2 regions of the Vibrio sp. 1402 genome follow, and region 1 is predicted to be linked to the other one. Evidence: riboswitches for the same ligand, from Rfam matches in the RefSeq annotation. Region 1 holds a riboswitch; the other holds the start of a gene.
What was found. Region 1 has a riboswitch for lysine ahead of tet(35) (tetracycline efflux Na+/H+ antiporter family transporter Tet(35)). Riboswitches for the same ligand answer to the same signal wherever they lie in the genome.
Positions count from the first base shown of each region.

Region 2: linked by a shared signal. The riboswitch ahead of lysC (lysine-sensitive aspartokinase 3) and the one ahead of tet(35) (tetracycline efflux Na+/H+ antiporter family transporter Tet(35)) in region 1 are both predicted to bind lysine.

Region 1 is NZ_JAWOWE010000002.1:190,449-194,882, reverse strand. It holds gene hisG (ATP phosphoribosyltransferase) at 1-298, opposite strand, end outside; His leader region at 352-489, opposite strand; gene tet(35) (tetracycline efflux Na+/H+ antiporter family transporter Tet(35)) at 670-2,271, opposite strand; lysine riboswitch at 2,381-2,563, opposite strand; gene R7044_RS04330 (H-NS family nucleoid-associated regulatory protein) at 3,146-3,553, shown strand; gene R7044_RS04325 (inosine/guanosine kinase) at 3,681-4,434, opposite strand, start outside.
Region 2 is NZ_JAWOWE010000014.1:90,308-94,741, reverse strand. It holds gene metH (methionine synthase) at 1-878, shown strand, start outside; gene lysC (lysine-sensitive aspartokinase 3) at 965-2,317, opposite strand; lysine riboswitch at 2,419-2,597, opposite strand; gene R7044_RS20725 (pyridoxal-phosphate-dependent aminotransferase family protein) at 2,818-3,939, shown strand; gene R7044_RS20720 (PglL family O-oligosaccharyltransferase) at 3,999-4,434, opposite strand, start outside.

The DNA.
Region 1 (4,434 bases):
AATCAAGTCGACGAAGCTGAACAAACTCGCAGGGTTCACCTAATGCTTTGCGGTCAAGGCGAACTTCTTCTAGTTCATTTTCGCCAATAAAGCCAAGGTCAACCACGCCATCCATAATTAAACCTGGGATGTCGTCGTCACGAACCAAGAGTAAATCAATTGGCATATTTTCAGAATGGACAACTAAACGCTCGCCCATTACGTTGAACTTTACGCCGCACTGTTTTAGTAGAGCTTGACTCTCTTTGCTAAGACGACCTTTTTTCTGAATTGCGATTCTTAAACGTTGTGTTTGCATTGCTTTGTCCCTATGCAAGATTTTGATATCTAAGTATTTTTCAAACTAATAAAACTAAAAAACCCTCGGGAGATTGAAGTCTCCCGAGGGTTTAAAATCTGCTTTTACTTTGATTTTACCTCCGGGAGTTTCCTGCCTCCCGGGTATGCGTACATCGCCCGAAAGACTAGATTGGGTGATGATGGTGATGAATGTTCATTACAAAATTACGCATACTTATTTCAAGGCTCTTCTCATTTGCTTTGTTACCAACCACACTAACCAAGCTGATTACTTTTTTCAACCCTTAATTTTAAAAAAATTCGAATTGTATAATACAAATAAAAAAGGAGGCCGAAGCCTCCTAAAAATTTACTTTTTAAATCAGTGAATTACGCACTCTGGCAAGACGCTATTTTAGACTTTGAAAGCCATGACAAAATAGCGCAAACGATAACGAATGTTATCGACGCTGCAATAAACGAAAACGCAATTGAAGCAGTCATACCAAGGGCAATAAAGCCCACGCATGAAACAAGCGCGACTGATAATGCATAAGGTAGCTGTGTTGATACGTGATCAATGTGGTTACAACGTGCACCCGTCGATGACAAGATAGTCGTATCTGAGATTGGTGAACAATGGTCACCGAATACCGCACCAGCTAAAACCGCACTCAGCATCGGTAGCATTAGCGCTACGTCTGTTGCGCCAGCCATGTCACCCGCGATTGGTAGCATAATGCCGAACGTACCCCATGAAGTACCTGTTGAGAACGCCATCAGGCCAGACAACAAGAATAGGATAACTGGGAGCCAATGAGGGTTGATATTGCCCTGCGCCATTGTCGAAAGGTAAGTACCAGTCTTCATATCACCGATAACAGAACCAATGGTCCAGGCAAATACTAAGATTAGAATCGCACCAAACATAGACTTAGCACCAATCCAAAGTGTACGTGCGATCTCAGCCATTGGTAGACCTTGCTTCACAACAGTAAACACTGCAACTGCTAAGCCAAGCAAGCTACCGTAGATTAGTGATGTACCTACATCTGTATTTTCAAAAGCACCAAGAAGCGCAAACTCCTTACCATCAGCAGCCAATGCTTGGCCACCCGTGTAAAGCATTGAAGCGATAGTCGCGATAATCAGCGTCACGATAGGAAGTATCAAATCTGACACTTTACCCTTTTCACTTTCACGGATATCTAGCTCTTCGTTTAGGTCATGCGCTTCTTGCGAGTCATTTTCTTTGTCTTTATCAAAGCCACGACCTTGCGATGCAGAGATCTCATGCTCACGCATTTTACCAATATCAAGACCAAACCACGCAACAGCGAACACCATTAGCAGCGCAAAAACGGCGTAGAAGTTCATTGGAATAAGACGAACATATGCGCCAAGAGCCGAATACTCTGTGATCCCATGTGAGACTAAGATCCCGCCAATAATAGTAATAATGTAAGCACCCCAGCTAGAAGCAGGCATAATTACACACATTGGAGCAGCGGTTGAGTCTAGAATGTACGCAAGCTTAGCGCGAGACACATAAAAGCGATCGGTTACTGGGCGAGAGATCGCACCAACAGCAAGGCTATTAAAGTAATCATCGACAAAAATGAATACGCCTAAAAAGGCGGCAAGAAGTTTGGAGCCGCGTTTACTCTTCACTCGAGATTGTGCCCATTCAGCAAAAGCACGAGTACCGCCAGATAGCGTTAATAAAGCTGTTGTCATACCTAATAAGATTAGGAAACCAACAATGCTCATGTTCCAAGTGTTAATTCCGCCATCTTCAATAAAGACAGAAGAAACTTGAGAACTGACGTAACCTGCGGTGTCGCTGATAGACCAGCTATTAAGTAGCACCGCACCTAGCACGATACCTACACCCAAGGAAACTAATACACGTCGAGTCAAAATCGCCAAAGTCAAAGCGACAATAGGTGGCAATAATGAAACAGGAGAACTAGAAAAATCTATTAAATTCATGATCTTCAAAAACCAAAGTTTGGCTAGAGATCTACTGCAGACAAGTCACGTAGCATACGATACGTGCTCATGTTGAACTTAGCGACAGGGAAGCGAACACTCCACCCAACCCTACAGTAGCGCTCCATAGTTTAATGTGAATATATACTATGGCAGTGTTGTTCCTTTCAGATACAACCCCAGCAAGTAACTTTGATGAGTTACTTACTTCGGCAATCTTCGCCTTCCACTATTATTCATTGGCATCACCCCAATAATAGCTACTCTTCGAGACCGCGCCTCTACGGCAACAACAAACAATTAACCACTAACTGTACAAATTAACAACAAATTGTCTGCAATATTGCATCAGGTGGCAGCCATTGTACTTATGATGAGAGTCAATGCAACACATCAAACTAAATTAAACAAATAAATAATGACTGAGATAATTTATAAACCTTGCCTACTTCCATAAGTTTTGTGCAACTGAAATCACATCAATCATGTTATTTATGAAACATTATTACTACCTTAGAAATATCATGGTTTATCTTATATCAATAAATTAAGGATATATGACACAGCATTAAAGATGGATGCTTCATATTTTTAAGTAATAACTCAAATTTTTTTATAAAAAACCAAGCTGTCACTCTCTCTATACAATAATGATTGTTGATTTTAGTTCTCATCTAATAATGATTTATTTCGAGTGTAATAATATTAATTGCTTTAAAAAATAGTCAAATTTAAACAAAATCTTGATTTAGCATTTGCACATAAGGAAAAGATAAAGTTAAATATAAGGACTCTTTGTTTATTTATAGATTGGCATTATTTAATCGTAACGATAAAAAGTGCCCAACACATTAACCTTTTAATAGGAATCGTTATGTCAGAGCTGACTAAAACCCTTCTAAATATCCGTAGCCTTCGTGCATTTTCTCGTGAGCTGACTCTAGAACAATTGGAAGAAGCTCTAGATAAACTCACTACTGTCGTAGATGAGCGTCGTGAAGCAGAAGAAGCAGAACGCGCAGCACAAGCAGAGCAAGAAGCTAAGCTTGCAGAGATTGCTGAGAAAATCGCTCAAGACGGTATTGACGTAGAAGCACTTATTACTGCGCTATCTGGCGAAACTAAGACGAAAGGCAAAGCGAAGCGCGCACCTCGCCCTGCTAAATACAAATACACAGATTCAAACGGTAATGAGAAAACTTGGACTGGCCAAGGTCGTACACCTTCGGCGATTCAAGAGCAACTTGATGCAGGTAAATCTCTGGATGAGTTCCTAATCTAGATCCGTGCTATTTTTAAAAGGCTCCCATAGGGAGCCTTTTTTATTTAAACCATTACAAATAAAAAAGGCACATTTCTTAATGTGCCTTTTACTTTAGTTACAGAATAGTTAATTAAACCGCTTCGTATTAACGTTCCCAGTATGCTTCTTCTAGGCTATCTTCCCGCTCAGGAAGTCCGCGCGACAATCGTGGTGAATGTTGCACGAGAACTTCGTAGCTAGCACGGTTTGCGTATTTGCAGACTTGAGAAAAAGAAGAGTAAGTTAAATACTCGTTACTGTGCTTGCTTGAATTAGGCACATTTTCTTTATGGTATTTATTTGCTGCCATATCATGAAGAACAGCAGATAACGCAGCATCACCTGCGCCATTTGTATTCTTAATTTTTTCTGGGCCACCCATATATGGCGAGATATGCGAGTACACTTTTATTGGCGTCTCGCATGAGTCTTTTTTCGCCGGACGACTGAATTCATAACGATTAAATTCAGCAATTGACCCTGGAAGTAATGGCAAAGAAGTTTCGCGCTTCGCGCTATCTTCCGTATACCCAGCCATAAATAGACCTACAGGACCCGCCGTGCACAATACTAGATCAGCCCACTCCAATGTTTTATCAGACGCAGCAAGTGGATCAGATTCCCCCGTCAGTGCTTCTGCTTCGTCTTCGTTCATCGCAACGACAGAAACATTGTCGCGAATGAATTCTTGCCAGAATGTTGGATCATCTTGAATAACAAATTTAGTACCTAGCGTTAATACCACTGGTACATCGTGCTTTTTCGCGTATTCAATAGCACGCATCGTTGCTTCCGGCATTGGGTCGCCTTCTTTACAACGAACAAGGTATGCAGTAAGAACTAGAGCAGATGCGCTCTTG
Region 2 (4,434 bases), on a different contig from region 1:
TCGATGATTTTGATGTGGCTATGTTACGTCAATACATCGATTGGACACCATTCTTTATGACTTGGTCACTTGTAGGTAAGTATCCAACAATTTTCCAACATGAAGAAGTTGGTGAAGAAGCAAAACGTTTATTCGAAGATGCCAACGAGATACTTGATCGAGTTGAGCGAGAAGGCCTGTTAAAAGCGCGTGGAATGTGTGGCTTATTCCCTGCTGCGAGCGTGGGGGACGACATTGAAGTTTATGCTGATGAAACTCGTACCGACGTTTTGAAAGTATTACGTAACTTGCGACAACAGACCGAGAAACCAAAAGGATTCAACTATTGTTTATCCGACTACATCGCACCTAAAGAGTCGGGTAAACATGATTGGATAGGGGCATTTGCTGTCACTGGTGGTATTGGTGAACGAGAGCTTGCTGATGAATACAAAGCACAGGGAGATGATTACAACGCAATTATGATTCAAGCGGTGGCGGATCGCCTAGCCGAAGCGTTTGCTGAGTATTTGCATGAGCGTGTCCGTAAAGAAATTTGGGGTTATGCTGCGGATGAAGATTTATCTAACGATGATCTCATTCGTGAAAAATACCAAGGTATTCGCCCTGCACCAGGTTATCCAGCGTGCCCTGAGCATACTGAAAAAGGACCGCTTTGGGAGCTACTTAATGTGGAAGAGAATATTGGCATGACGCTAACCTCCAGCTATGCAATGTATCCGGGCGCGTCAGTCTCTGGTTGGTATTTCTCTCATCCTGACTCACGTTACTTTGCGATCGCACAGATCCAAGAAGATCAGTTAGAGAGTTACGCCGATCGTAAGGGGTGGGATAGGATCGAGGCTGAAAAATGGTTAGGGCCAAACATTAACGGTTAAATTGATGTTTACCTCGTCCAAATGTAACAACTAATGAAACGACAAAGGGCTGCAGATACGCAGCCCTTTGTTTTATTGAGTTGAACTTACTTCTCAAACAACTCAGTGTGGAGTTTTTGTATGGCTTGTTTCGATACCGATTCATGGAGCAAGAAGCATAAGTTGTGAGGGCTAGCGCCATAACAAATCATGCGTAGGTTAAAATCTTCTAGCGTGCCAAAAACCTGTTTCGCGTAGCCTTTACTCTCACTCATGTTGTTACCAATTAGGGCAACGAGGCATAGGTCATGTTCAACTTCTACCTTACATAACTCTTCTAACTCTTCTCGTACAGCTTGCGGCAGCTGCGGCGCGCCGCCGGATGTATCGGTTTGATCAAGTGTTAACGATACACTGATTTCAGATGTTGTGATCAAATCGACAGATATCTTATGCTTTGCAAGGATCTCAAAGACCTTTGCTAAGAAGCCGTATGCGTGGAACATATTGGCGCTGCGTAGCGTTACCATGGTTTGGTTACAACGCAAAGCTAGCGCACGGAATAACGGTGAGCTTTCGACTTGGTGGCGAATCCAAGTTCCCCCTTTTTCTGGCTCTTTCGATGACCCTACAAATACCGGAATGTCGTGGCGCAATGCGGGTACTAGCGTAGAAGGGTGAAGGATTTTAGCGCCAAAGTTAGCCATTTCTGAAGCTTCGCTAAAGCTGATCTCGGGAATTGGTGAGGCTTTTGGCGCAATTCGCGGGTCTGTTGTGTAGATGCCCGGAACATCAGTCCAGATTTCTAACCCTGCCGCTTTGACGCTCTCAGCAATTAAGGCGGCGCTGTAATCGCTGCCTCCTCGACCTAGTGTTGTTGTATTACCGGCTTCGTCAGATCCTATGAAGCCTTGAGTAACAACAACGGATTGTTGGCAAAGTGGTACGAGTTTATCTTGCGTAAGCGTCGAAATTGCTTCAATGTTTGGCTCCGCGCGACCAAAGTTGTCATCAGTACGCAGCACATCGCGGATATCAAAGCGCACTGCTTGAATGCCTCGCTCACACATTAACTGAGTTAGAATGTGCGTCGACATGAGTTCACCACATGCGACTAAATGATCGGTTAACTTCGCACTAGCTTGGATAGATGCAGCCTCGGCCAGGCTGGTTACGGTATCTAATATGCCATACACCTCGGCAGCAGTTTTCGTGCTGTCTTCGAGCTGAGTTAAAATGGCGTCATGAATGTTGGCCAGATTTTGCAGCAGCTCAGTACGGTGCGTTTGATCCTGAACACCGTTGGCGAGTTCTACCAATAGGTTGGTGACGCCAGAGCAAGCGCTGCTCACGACCAGGCGAGTATTTGGATTGTTTTCGATAATGGTGGCGCAACGACTCATTGCCTCAAAGTTGGCAACACTGGTTCCACCGAATTTAGCTACGTTAAATGCGCTCACTGCGTTCTCCCACGACTTCCTAAAAAATTGTACATCCAATGTTTAGTGAGAAAAGGAACAGAGCAAAAAGAGAGGTATTTAGAATGCTATTTGAAAAATTTACCCTCAGAAGCCCTTCATCAGACTGCGCTGATGACAGTTGATGGGATTCAGCCCAATTCAACCGACAAGTCAAATCCTGCAACTTTGACTTACCTCGGCACTACTCCCCCTCAATGATTGGTGTTGGAATTGCGGTTCCACAAATCATCTACCTGGGTAGCGCTCCTCTTCTACATAAAGCTCAAACATTGAACGGTTTTGAGGCCTTAATGTCAATCAATATTTCAACCTTTATGGTGTTTTTTATTAACGATTTTGTGACACTGGTTTGACCTCCATACTTACGGCTAATTGCTGATAGAGGAAAAATCTATTAGGGTGAAGAACCCTACACCTGAGCCATGTTATTGAATAGAACTTTTAGAATGCTCAGGATAAAAGATAATCAAGGAGCTGACATGTCGATCCAAAGCTTTATTCCGCCTCACCGTATTTTAATGGGACCTGGTCCTTCTGATATTTATCCTCAAGTGTTACAAGCACTAAGCCGTCCTACGGTAGGTCACCTTGATCCTCTGTTTATCGGTATGATGGATGAGCTCAAGCAGCTATTGAAGTATGCCTTTCAAACTGACAATGAGTTCACTATTGCGGTTTCAGCGCCTGGTAGCGCAGGGATGGAAACCTGCTTTGTAAACTTGATCGAGAAAGGCGACAAAGTGATCGTCTGCCGTAACGGTGTATTTGGTGAACGCATGCGCGAAAATGTCGTCCGTGCTGGTGGCGAAGTTGTTATCGTCGATGATGAATGGGGGACGCCTGTTTCCATTGATAAAGTCGAGCAAGCACTCGAACAGCACCCAGATACAAAAATTCTTGCTTTTGTGCATGCGGAAACCTCAACTGGTGCAGTCAGTGATGCTCAAGCATTGGGTAAGCTGGCGAAACAGCATAATGCATTATCTATTGTTGATGCGGTGACATCGCTTGGTGGTGTGCCGTTAAAAGTGGATGAATGGCAACTGGATGCGGTTTACTCTGGCAGTCAAAAATGTTTGTCATGTGTACCAGGGCTCTCACCAGTGACGTTTTCTACTGCCGCGATTGAAAAGATTCAAGCAAGAACAACACCAGTACAGAGTTGGTTCCTCGATCAGAGTTTAGTTTTGGGGTATTGGAGTGGAGAAGGCAAGCGTAGTTACCATCATACGGCGCCAGTTAATAGCTTGTATGCGCTTCATGAAGCTTTATTGATACTGAAAAATGAAGGATTAGAAAACGCTTGGGCTCGTCACCAACTGATGCATGAAAAACTCAAAAATGGCTTACAAAAGTTAGGCTTTGAATTTGTTGTGGACGAAGCCCATCGGTTGCCACAATTAAATGCGATTTACGTGCCTGAAGGAATTGATGAAGCAAAAGTTCGTGCTCACTTGCTAGAAACCTATAACCTAGAAATTGGTGCAGGCCTTGGGGCATTAGCTGGTAAAGCGTGGCGTATTGGCTTAATGGGTTACGGCGCTCGATCTGAAAACGTTGCGCTGTGCTTAAAAGCGTTAGAAGAGTCACTCACTGAATAAAATCATACAGTAATGAGATAAAGAAAAGCGAAGGTCATCCCTTCGCTTTTTGGTATTTATTACTCAGCTCCTGAAGTGGGGGCTGGTGAGGCAGAGATTGCTTGAGAAGGTGGTTGGTAATTGACGTCACTGAAATCAATCTTCGGGAACAAAAACTGCGCTTCAGCTCTAATTTGCTCCGCTTTACTTGAGTCATCTAAGCCTTGGTAGGCCAAAATCAAATTATTATAAAATGCAGGGCGAGGCTTATCTTTGATGATTTTTAGCGACCAATCGATATAAGGCTTGATCAAGGTTGCGTCTTGTTGGTACAGCCCAAGGTTTAAAAACGTGCTATAGACATCCCAATCAAATCTGTCTTTCCAAACTACAGGGTTACTGACTTGATTCAGAATATCAGGGTTAGTTGGTCTAGTGGTCTCAAACTTCGTCAATACATAGTTCGTATGTAATGCGCTTACCATGTAAAACGTAAACGCAACGGGAAGTACCAAA